DNA from 2 places in the Bacillus sp. BACIII genome. Region 2 is predicted to be linked to the other one. Evidence: riboswitches for the same ligand, from Rfam matches in the RefSeq annotation. Region 2 holds a riboswitch; the other holds the start of a gene.
The links. A riboswitch is a leader RNA that binds a small molecule or an ion and turns the genes downstream of it on or off. The one in region 2 is predicted to bind glycine.
Positions count from the first base shown of each region.

Region 1: another riboswitch for glycine. It lies ahead of ACXN9U_RS18505 (amino acid permease); the one in region 2 lies ahead of gcvT (glycine cleavage system aminomethyltransferase GcvT).

Region 1 covers NZ_CM174437.1:3,752,493-3,758,554, forward strand. Annotated here, with positions in the region: gene ahpC (alkyl hydroperoxide reductase subunit C) at 1-249, shown strand, start outside; gene ahpF (alkyl hydroperoxide reductase subunit F) at 263-1,792, shown strand; gene ACXN9U_RS18505 (amino acid permease) at 2,270-3,613, opposite strand; glycine riboswitch at 3,758-3,838, opposite strand; gene fbp (fructose-1,6-bisphosphatase) at 4,131-6,056, shown strand.
Region 2 covers NZ_CM174437.1:572,870-578,931, forward strand. Annotated here, with positions in the region: gene ACXN9U_RS03140 (YqhG family protein) at 60-854, opposite strand; gene ACXN9U_RS03145 (DEAD/DEAH box helicase) at 876-2,546, opposite strand; glycine riboswitch at 2,691-2,791, shown strand; gene gcvT (glycine cleavage system aminomethyltransferase GcvT) at 2,970-4,070, shown strand; gene gcvPA (aminomethyl-transferring glycine dehydrogenase subunit GcvPA) at 4,085-5,431, shown strand; gene gcvPB (aminomethyl-transferring glycine dehydrogenase subunit GcvPB) at 5,424-6,062, shown strand, end outside.

The DNA of each region.
Region 1 (6,062 bases), 710 kb from region 2:
CGCAACTTCGACGTTCTTGACGAAGAAACTGGTCTTGCTGACCGCGGAACATTCATCATCGATCCTGATGGCGTCATCCAAACAGTTGAAATCAATGCAGGCGGTATCGGCCGTGACGCAAGCAACCTTGTAAACAAAGTAAAAGCAGCTCAATACGTTCGTCAAAACCCAGGTGAAGTCTGCCCGGCTAAATGGGAAGAAGGCGGCGAAACACTTACACCTAGCCTTGATTTGGTAGGTAAAATCTAAGGAGTGCATTCAATTGGTACTTGATGCAAATATCAAAGCACAATTAAATCAATACATGCAGCTAATTGAGAACGACATTGTTCTCAAAGTAAGCGCCGGTGATGATGACACTTCTAAGGACTTGCTGGCTCTCGTTGACGAACTGGCTTCCATGTCATCTAAAATTTCAGTTGAAAAAACTGAATTAAACAGAACACCGAGCTTCAGCGTTAATCGTACCGGAGAAGACACAGGCGTTACATTCGCCGGTGTTCCTCTCGGCCACGAATTTACATCATTAGTGCTGGCATTGCTTCAAGTCAGCGGCAGAGCGCCTAAGGCTGATCAAAAGGTCATTGACCAGATTAAGAACATCAGCGGAGAATACCGCTTTGAGTCTTATATCAGCCTGACATGCCACAACTGCCCTGATGTCGTCCAAGCATTAAACATGATGAGCGTGCTCAACCCGAATATCACTCATACAATGATTGACGGCGCGGCATTCAAAGAAGAAGTAGAAAGCAAAAACATTATGGCTGTTCCGACTGTTTTCTTAAACGGTGAATCTTTCGGAAGCGGCCGTATGACCATCGAAGAGATTCTCGCGAAAATGGGCAGCGGCGCAGATGCGTCTGAGTTTGCCGACAAAGAGCCGTTTGACGTTCTTGTTGTCGGCGGCGGACCTGCCGGCGCAAGCGCGGCGATCTACACGGCGCGTAAAGGCATCCGCACCGGTGTCGTCGCTGAACGCTTCGGCGGCCAGGTACTCGACACCATGAGCATCGAAAACTTCATCAGCGTCAAAGCGACTGAAGGACCGAAGCTCGCTGCAAGCCTTGAAGAGCACGTGAAAGATTATGATATTGACGTCATGAACCTTCAGCGCGCGAAACGCCTTGAGAAAAAAGACCTCTTCGAACTTGAACTTGAAAACGGCGCTGTACTGAAAAGTAAAACAGTGATCCTGTCAACAGGTGCCCGCTGGCGCAATGTCAACGTACCTGGTGAGCAAGAGTTCAAAAACAAAGGTGTTGCATACTGCCCGCACTGTGACGGACCATTGTTTGAAGGCAAAGACGTAGCCGTTATCGGCGGCGGAAACTCCGGAATCGAAGCGGCGATTGACCTTGCAGGTATCGTCAATCACGTGACTGTGCTGGAGTTCGCGCCGGAGCTGAAAGCAGACGAAGTCCTGCAAAAACGTCTTTACAGCCTGCCAAACGTCACTGTGCACAAAAATGCACAAACGAAAGAAATCACAGGCGACCAAAACGTAAACGGCATTACGTTCGTTGATCGTGAAACAGGCGAAGAAAAACACGTTGAACTTCAAGGTGTTTTCGTCCAAATCGGTCTCGTGCCTAATACAGAATGGTTAGACGAAACCGTCGAACGCAACCGCATCGGCGAAATCATCGTCGATAAGAGCGGCGCAACAAGCGTTCCCGGCCTATTCGCCGCAGGGGACTGCACAGACGGCCCGTACAACCAAATCATTATCTCAATGGGATCAGGTGCAACTGCCGCTTTAGGCGCATTTGATTATTTGATCCGGAATTAATGTAAAAAGCCGCCATATGAATGGCGGCTTTTTATGTTATCAGTTAGGGTTTGCTCCGCCAACACATGCTTTTCCTCATAGTTTTGCAGATGCTCCATTTGAATTTTAAGGGTAAATAATGTTAACATTATCCTTGTTAAAATATCAATATATTCCCATTTATATCTATTGCTTTTTTCCTCAAATTAGAAAGGGGTTATTTGAATTGCAAAGAAAGTCTTTTACTGACTCATCAATTTTCTTTTTTTTAATTTGTATTTTGGGAGGCATACTTTTTCTTTTAACAAAATGATTCGAGTCTTTTTTAGTTGTTGACTCTCTAATTTTATACATAAGGCTTGTCGCTATCCACCGTTCCCTTTAAGGCACAAATAGCTTGTTTCCTATATGCCTGGTTAACGAAAGAAAAAGACAGCATACTGCAAGCGGCACGCTGTCTTTTTCTTGAAACTCTGATGACCATTTACTTCATAACCTTTATGTCTTGCTCCCTCTCGCCCGATAGATAAGAAACAGTCCAATAAACCACAGCGGCGTCAGCAGCAAAGCCGGGCGCGTCGCATCCGCAAACAGCATAATCACCAGAATGGCGGCAAACAGCGCCAGCACGGCGTAATTGATAAACGGCGCGAACGGCGCCTTGAAAGACGAGCTTGCGTGTAAGTCCGGGCGGGTTTTCCTGTATCTGATATGACAGACAAGAATCACGCCCCACACCCAAATGAAACAAATCGCGCTGATGGTGGTCACGATGCCAAACGCTTCTTCCGGTATCAATTTGCTTAAAAGAGCGCCCGCTGACAGCACAATGACCGATACCCATAACGCGCTGCTCGGCACATGGTTTTTATTCAGCTTCGCGAAACTGGCCGGCGCCTGTTTCGTTTTGCTTAAGTTATACAAAATCCGGCTTGTAGAAAACATCCCGCTGTTACAAGCAGAAGCGGCCGACGTTAATACGACAAAATTAATGATTCCCGCGGCCACCGGAATGCCGACTAAGCTGAAGGTCTTCACAAAAGGACTTTCCGCCGCATTCAGCTGCGTCCAAGGGTTAATACATAAAAGAATGATCAATGCCCCGACGTAGAAAAATAAAATACGCAATGGAATTTTATTGATAGCGGACGGAATGTTTTTTTTCGGATTTGATGTCTCCGCTGCCGACACACCCACTAATTCCACACCGACATAGGCGAAGATCACCATCTGGAACGATAGCAAAAAGCCTGAAAACCCGTTTGGAAACAAGCCTCCGTGCTCCCACAGATTCGCCGCTGAAACCGTTCCGGTATGCGTTTTGAACCCAATCACCAGCAAAACCACACCGATGACAATTAACGCGAGAATCGTGATCACCTTAATTAAGGCGAACCAAAACTCCAACTCTCCAAAAATCTTGACCGTTAACAGATTAAGCCCTAATAAAATGAGCAAACAGATAAGTGCAGGAACCCATTGCGGAATGTCAAACCAATATTTCACATATACACCGACGGCGATCACATCCGCCATAGCCGTCATAATCCAGCAAAACCAATAAGTCCAGCCGGTGACAAACGCCGCACGCGGCCCTAAATACGCCTCGGCAATATCCGTTAATGATTGGTACCCCGCTTTAGATAACAGCAGTTCTCCCAGCGCCCGCATGACGAAAAAAAGCGCAATACCTACAATAAAATACGCAAAGATGATAGAAGGACCCGCCAGCTGAATCGCCTTACCGGACCCTAAAAACAATCCGGTGCCGATCGTGCCGCCAATGGCGATCAGCTGCACGTGCCGATTCGACAAGTCCCTCTTTAGCTCTCGCTGTTCCACACCTGACTCCTCCTTACTTTTTGATGAACGACGAGAAAATAAAGCCAATAAAAAAAGAGATTGGATGCCCTCCAATCTCATGGTCATAAGAATATCAAATTATATTTGCGCCGCTGACAATCAACAGCATGCCAAATACATATTCGGTACTCTTCTGTCCTTTTGCCTGAGATTGTGAACCCTTCGGCGCCGCGGTAAACCCGCGGTCTCTCCAGAAGCCGCTCCTGCTGTAGTTCGACCCACAGCAATCATAGCCTGCTACGTATTAAGTTTCCGATAGAAATAACTATCAGCTAAATTTTTATTTTAATAGAAGTTTAATCATTTGTCAACAGGGTGATGAGCTGTCTGCGGAAGGTATATGTTGAGGCCTTAAGCGCCGTATTTTCTGTTTTGTTTGTCTCAAAAAGGACTTATGAGGTACTATCATATAAGGTCTAATAATTTAAACATCATGTCATACTTTAAATTCACCTTATCATGCAATGGCTCGTAAATAAAAAGGGGATGGACGAGATTGGAAACCAAATATTTAGATCTGCTCGCACAAAAATACGATTGTGAAGAAAAAGTGGTCACAGAGATCATTAATCTGAAAGCGATACTGAACCTGCCGAAAGGAACCGAGCATTTCGTCAGTGATCTGCACGGAGAGTATCAGGCATTCCAGCACGTGCTGCGGAACGGTTCAGGAAGAGTAAAAGAGAAGATCCGCGATATTTTCAGCGGCGTCATTTACGATAGAGAAATTGATGAACTGGCGGCTTTGGTCTATTATCCGGAGGACAAACTGAAGCTGATCAAACATGACTTTGATACGAAAGAGGCATTAAACGAGTGGTATAAAGAAACGATTCATCGGATGATTAAGCTCGTTTCATATTGTTCTTCCAAGTACACCCGCTCCAAATTGCGCAAAGCGCTGCCTGCCCAATTTGCTTATATTTCCGAAGAGCTGCTGTACAAAACAGAACAAGCCGCCAACAAAGAACAATATTACTCCGAAATCATAGAACAGATCATCGCGCTCGGCCAAGCTGATAAGCTGATCACCGGGCTTGCTTACAGCGTGCAGCGATTGGTGGTCGACCATCTGCATGTTGTCGGCGATATTTATGACCGCGGACCGCAGCCGGACAGGATTATGGAAGAACTGATCAACTATCATTCAGTGGATATTCAATGGGGGAATCACGATGTTCTCTGGATAGGCGCCTATGCCGGTTCGAAAGTATGTCTGGCCAATATTATCCGTATCTGTGCCCGCTATGACAACCTGGACATTATTGAAGATGTCTACGGCATCAATCTGAGACCGCTATTGAACCTTGCCGAAAAATATTATGATGATAACCCGGCTTTCCGCCCGAAAGCAACTGAAAACAGACCGGAAGATGAGATTAAGCAAATCACAAAAATCCATCAGGCGATCGCGATGATCCAATTCAAGCTTGAGAGCCCGATTATTAAGAGACGGCCGAACTTTAATATGGAAGAACGGCTGTTACTGGAAAAGATTGATTATGACCGCAATGAAATCACGCTGAACGGAAAAACGTATCAACTGGAAAACACCTGCTTTGCGACGGTGAATCCCAAACAGCCCGATCAGCTATTAGAAGAAGAAGCAGAAGTCATGGACAAGCTGCTGTTTTCTGTCCAGCACTCCGAAAAGCTGGGCCGCCATATGAATTTTATGATGAAAAAAGGCAGCCTGTATTTAAAATATAACGGCAACCTGTTGATTCACGGCTGTATTCCTGTTGACGAAAACGGCAATATGGAAACGATGATGATTGAGGATAAAGCTTATGCGGGCCGTGAGCTGCTAGATGTTTTTGAACGGTTCTTACGGGAAGCGTTTGCTCATCCGGAAGAAACTGATGACCTGGCGACAGATATGGTCTGGTACTTATGGACAGGCGAGTATTCCTCCCTCTTCGGAAAACGCGCCATGACCACCTTTGAGCGGTATTTCATCAAAGAGAAGGAAACGCATAAAGAAAAGAAAAACCCGTATTACTATTTGCGTGAAGACGAGGCAGCCTGCCGAAACATCCTGAAGGAATTCGGGCTCAACCCGGATCATGGCCATATCATCAACGGCCATACACCGGTAAAAGAAATCGAAGGCGAAGATCCGATCAAGGCAAACGGAAAAATGATCGTCATCGACGGCGGCTTCTCCAAAGCCTACCAATCCACAACAGGCATCGCCGGCTACACGCTCTTATACAACTCCTACGGCATGCAGCTCGTCGCCCATAAACACTTTAACTCCAAGGCCGAAGTGCTGAGCACCGGAACCGACGTCTTAACGGTGAAACGATTAGTTGACAAAGAGCTGGAGCGGAAGAAAGTGAAAGAAACGAATGTCGGTGAAGAACTGATGAAAGAAGTGGCGATTTTGGAGAAACTGCGGGAGTATCGGTATATGAATTGAGGAATA
Region 2 (6,062 bases):
ACTTTTATTATAATATAGAATTTCTAGAAAAAACGGGAAAGGTGTCGAATGGATAACGCTTATCCAGAAAAATTACTTTGCAGGAAAAATAAACCGCCATTTTCGATCTGAATGTGGATTTTCGGCTGATATAAGGCTTTCAGCGCTTGTTTTTCCAAGTGGTATTCCTCAGGTTTTTCCTCTGTCTGCTCGTAAAACTGATCGAGCAGCCTGAGATCCTTCTTCCATCTGGCGACCGCGCTGTCGGCCCAGTCTGACGGTTCTTTTGCGGCAGCGTTTTTTAAGTAATGCTCCATCCTTTTAATCCCGCTTTCCGGCTTAATCATCGGCGATATGGTAAAGCAATAGTCTGATATTTGTGATGTCATCGGCAGCGGTGCAAGCTTCTGCTGAAATCCTTCAACGATTGTTCCAGAAACAAGATGCAGGCCTAAAGACAAAAGTCTGTCTTTTTTCATGTCGGATTGGTATGAAATCACTACATTTAATCCAAGCCAGGGCTGAAGCGGCACTCTGGCTCCGGCTGATACAATTTTCTCATATATTCTTGTAAATCTCCCATTTTGTTTAACTGCTTGAAAGATTTGAAAGAGGCGCGGGGCTCCAAAGTAAATAAACTCGCCGTCCATATCCTCCGGAGCCGTTTCTTTATCAGTGATGAACGTGATCTTCATCGGGTTTGGTTCGCCGCCCGTTTTTTCACGCCAATGCCAATAAAACGGGCGGTTCATAATTTGTTTGTCCATCTCGACCGTCAACTGAACCGTCATAAAACCCGGCCCGTGTTCAGTAATCGGGCAGTGGTTCGCTTCAAAAAAGCGCAGTAAAAATTGGTGAACCTCCTGCTGTCTCATGTCGCGCTTCCTCCTTTTAAATTAAGAGCCTTTTTTTCTGGCGGGTTTTTCCGTACCGTACGATAAGAAAGAGGTAAGGTTGTCCATTTTGATCCGCATTTCTTCCACTGTCAGCGAGTGGCATAAAATATCATGTAAATGATCTTCAAAATTGCTCACTTTGATTTTTGTTAAAATGTCATCTAGTTCTCCGACGACATTTTCAAATAAATGAATTTTGTCATACAAGAGTTTTAAGATATGCTCTTCCACCGTATGTTTTGTCGCCATATTGTAGATGTGGACATCTCTTTCCTGACCGAGTCTGTGAATCCTACCGATTCTTTGTTCAAGCCGCATCGGGTTCCACGGAAGGTCATAGTTGATAATATGGTTGCAAAATTGCAGGTTGATTCCTTCCCCTCCGGCTTCTGTAGCGATCAGGACCTGCACTTTGCCGCGGAAGAGATCCTTCATCCAGTCTTTTTTCCCGCGCTTAAATCCGCCTCTGAACGGAACGGAGCTTATGCCGTTCTGCTGGAGGAACCATTGCAGGTAAATCTGTGTCGCCCGATACTCAGTAAAAATAATGACCTTGTCATTAATCTTTTTAATCAAGTCAACAACTTGAATCGCTTTTGAGTTTTGCGTGACTTGATTGATGCGGTCCATTAAATTGGCAATCGTCTGTTCATCGAAAGCGGGCGCTTGTTTGTCTTTTTGATCAAGCATTTTTTTAAGCGTCATATACACGGCTTCCCTGCTTGAACAGCACTCCCGTTGCAGCGTCATAATGGAAAATGCGCTTGCGGGCTTTTCCGTGCCGTTTTTCAGTGCGTTAATGTCATCGTAGAGCGCCTGTTCCGTCGGTGAAAAGGTGATCGGCACTGTTTCCACGTGGCGCTTCGTCCATGTAAGCCCCGTGTCGCTCCGTGTGTTGCGGATCATCACTTTATTGACGAGCTCTTTTAAATGCTCATGAGCGTCAATCCCGTCCTTTTGATTGAACGTTTCTTGAAATCCGCTTTCATTTCCTAAGTGGCCGGGTTTTAACAGTGACACTAAATTGAAAATTTCTTCGATCCGGTTTTGAATCGGGGTCGCCGTCAGAAGCAGGCAATATTTCTTCACAAGACTTCTCGCAAATTCATAATTTTTCGTTTTGCTGTTTTTGAGCTTATGCGCTTCGTCAATAATGACGAGATCATACGGAATCGAAAGCACAATGTCCTTGTGTGGCGAGCGTTTTGCCGTATCAATAGAAGAAACGACGATATCGCACTGTTCCCACACATAGCTTTTCTTCTGTTCAACAGCGGGTATTAAAAACTTCTCCTGAAGCTCTTTCACCCACTGGGAAACGAGTGATGCCGGCACAAGAATCAGGATTTTTTTGGCCAGCCCGCGAATCATGTATTCTTTTAAAATCAGTCCCGCTTCGACCGTTTTTCCGAGCCCCACTTCATCAGCCAAAATCGCTTTGCCATTCATTTTTTCAACGACTTTCTGCGCGACTTCAAGCTGATGGGGAAGCGGAGTGAAATCGGGCAGGTATAAAGGAGCCCTCAACCCTTCGAATTCAGGAATGGCAAGGGTCTGCTGGACTTCAGCCGACAGTTTGTACATCTCCCAATTTGACCAGGGACCGTCGGTTTTCAGCCGCTCAGAAAACTCTCCCGGCCAGTTTGCATCAAATATGATCTCTGCTGTCATATGTAACAAAACCGCCTTTCTTTTAAAAAACTGATTTATCATCATTTTTGTTGCCGGACGTATGTGAGGGTGGTAGGATATAAGTAATCATTTCACCTAAGATATTGCTTTAGTATGTCCATAACAATTGGTAAATATGAGCGAATGACAGCAAGGGGAGAGACTCGGACGAAAAATGTGCATCCGGGCGCCGAAGGAGCAAACTGCGGAGTGAATCTCTCAGGCAAAAGAACTCTTGCTCGACGCAACTCTGGAGAGTGTCTGCGGTTTGAAGCAGCAGACCACCAAAGGGGACGTCTTTATGATGTTTTCATAAAGTAAACTTTCAGGTGCCGGGACAGAGAAACCTTCATTTTCATGAGGTGTTTCTCTGTCCTTTTTTATATGTCTTTACAATGCGCCAATGACTGAAGGGGGAAGATGATGCTGAAACGAACACCGCTTTATGACGTTTATAAAGAATACGGCGGAAAAACGATTGATTTTGGAGGATGGGAGCTGCCGGTTCAATTTTCTTCTATTAAAGAGGAGCATGAAGCCGTCCGCACAAAGGGGGGTCTGTTTGATGTATCCCATATGGGAGAAGTCGAAGTCTCCGGTAAAGACGCCCTGTCTTTTCTGCAAAAAATGATGACAAATGACGTTGCCGATTTAAATCCGGGAAGCGCGCTCTATACCGCCATGTGTTATCCTGACGGCGGTACGGTCGATGATTTGCTGATCTATCAGAAAAGCGAGAGCTGCTATCTGCTTGTGATTAACGCGTCCAATATTGAAAAAGATATCGCTTGGCTGACAGAACACGCGGAAGGGGATGTCACGCTGACGAATCAGTCTGACGGGATTTCACTGCTAGCCGTTCAGGGGCCGAATGCTCAGGCAGTTCTTGCGAAGCTGACTGAATGTGATGTGTCGTCCTTAAAACCGTTTACGTTTATTGATGGAGCTGACGTTGCCGGCCGCCAAGTTCTGCTTTCAAGAACAGGCTATACCGGTGAAGACGGGTTTGAGTTATATTGCCGCAATGAAGACGCGGTGCATCTGTTTAAGGAGATTCTTACAGCGGGAGAGAATGAAGGAATCGTTCCGTGCGGTCTCGGTGCGCGTGATACGCTGAGATTTGAAGCGAAGCTCGCTTTATACGGTCAGGAATTGACGAAAGACATTACGCCGATTGAAGCCGGAATCGGATTTGCCGTAAAACACAAGAAAGATTCCGATTTTTTCGGGAAGTCTGTATTGAGTGAACAGAAAGAAAAAGGAGCACCGCGTAAGCTGGTCGGGCTTGAGATGATTGAAAAGGGAATTCCGAGACACGGTTACGCCGTGAAAAAAGACGGTGCTCTGATCGGGGAAGTCACGACAGGCACACAATCTCCGACTTTAAAGAAAAATATCGGCCTTGCCTTAATCAAAACGGAATTCAGTGAAATCGGAACGGAAGTCGAAGTGGAAATCCGCAAAAAAACGGTAAAAGCAAAGATTGTCCGCACACCGTTTTATAAACGCCCAAAACAGAGCTGAAAAAGGAGAGTCATATGAAGCATCGATATTTGCCCGCGACAGAACAGGATAAAAAAGAAATGCTGAAAGCCATCGGCGCAGATTCAATTGATGAACTGTTTGCCGATATTCCGGAAGATGTGAGGTTTCAAAAAGACTACCAAATTAAAAAAGCAAAATCAGAAACAGAGCTGACGAGAGAGCTGACAAAGCTTGCGGCGAAAAATAAGGACGCTGTTACATATGCATCTTTTCTGGGGGCAGGAGTGTACGATCACTATCAGCCGGTTATCGTCGATCATGTGATTTCCCGGTCAGAGTTCTACACGGCGTATACGCCTTACCAGCCTGAAATTTCACAAGGAGAGCTGCAGGCGATTTTTGAATTTCAAACGATGATTTGCGAATTAACAGGTATGGATATTGCAAACTCCTCCATGTACGACGGGGGAACGGCGCTGGCAGAAGCGGCGATGCTTGCGTCAGGACATACGAAAAAGAAAAAAATCGTCATTTCCGCCGCCGTGCATCCGGAATCACGGGATGTTCTGAAAACATACGCAAAAGGCCAATATATTGAAGTTGTAGAGGTGCCTGCAAAAAACGGCGTCACAGACCTTGACGCATTAGAACATGCCGTCTGTGATGAAACGGCCGCCGTAATCGTCCAGTATCCGAACTTCTTCGGACAAATTGAGCCGTTAAAGGACATTGAGCCGCTCGCACATAAAGGGAACAGCCAGCTGATTGTTTCTTCTAACCCGCTTGCCCTCGGTATTTTGACTCCGCCCGGAGCATACGGAGCTGATATCGTCGTCGGGGACGCGCAGCCTTTCGGCATACCTGCGGCGTTCGGCGGCCCGCACTGCGGCTATTTTGCAGTAACGAAAAAACTGATGAGAAAGGTGCCGGGCCGGCTTGTCGGCCAAACGGAGGATGAAAACGGGCGGAGAGGTTTTGTTCTCACCCTTCAGGCACGCGAGCAGCATATCAGAAGAGACAAAGCCACCTCTAACATCTGCTCAAACCAGGCGCTGAATGCGTTAGCAGCTTCAGTCGCGATGACGGCGCTCGGAAAAAACGGCGTCAAAGACATGGCACGCCAAAATATACTGAAAGCCGATTATGCGAGACGCCAAGCGGAAAAAGCCGGCTTGCACGTAGCATTCGACGGCCCGATGTTTAATGAATTTGCCGTCAGGCTGAACCTCCCCGTCAAAGAAGCAAACCGGCAGCTCCTGCAAGACGGATTCATCGGCGGATATGACTTAGGCCTTGCGTATCCGGAATTGAATCAGCATATGCTCATTGCCGTCACAGAGCTGAGAACAAAAGAAGAGATCGATTCGCTTATTGCGGGATTGGGGGATCAACATGAATAATCAAGATCAGGCGCTTATTTTTGAAATGTCCCGCGAAGGGCGTATCGGTTACAGCCTTCCGGAGCTTGATGTGCCGGAAACAGAGCTTGAGAGCCTTCTTCCCGGTGACTGCATCCGCGATGAAGACGCAAAGCTGCCGGAAGTATCAGAGCTTGATATTATGCGGCATTATACCGCTCTTTCCAGAAGAAACCACGGAGTTGATTCAGGTTTTTATCCGCTCGGCTCCTGTACGATGAAATACAATCCGAAATTAAATGAAAAAGTTGCCCGGTTCCCAGGCTTTTCCGCCATTCATCCGCTTCAGGACGAGGACACGGTTCAGGGGGCGCTTGAGCTTTTATACGATTTAAGCGGACATTTGGAGGAAATTACGGGCATGGACGAAGTGACGCTGCAGCCTGCCGCGGGGGCTCACGGCGAATGGACCGGCCTGATGATGATCCGCGCCTATCATGAAGCGCGCAGGGACTTCGGACGGACGAAGGTCATTGTCCCTGATTCAGCCCACGGCACGAATCCGGCATCCGCTACGGTCGCCGGTTTTGAAACGATTACCGTCAAGTCGAATGAACACGGACTGGTTGACATTGAAGATCTGAAAAGAGCGGTCAATGAAGAAACAGCAGCG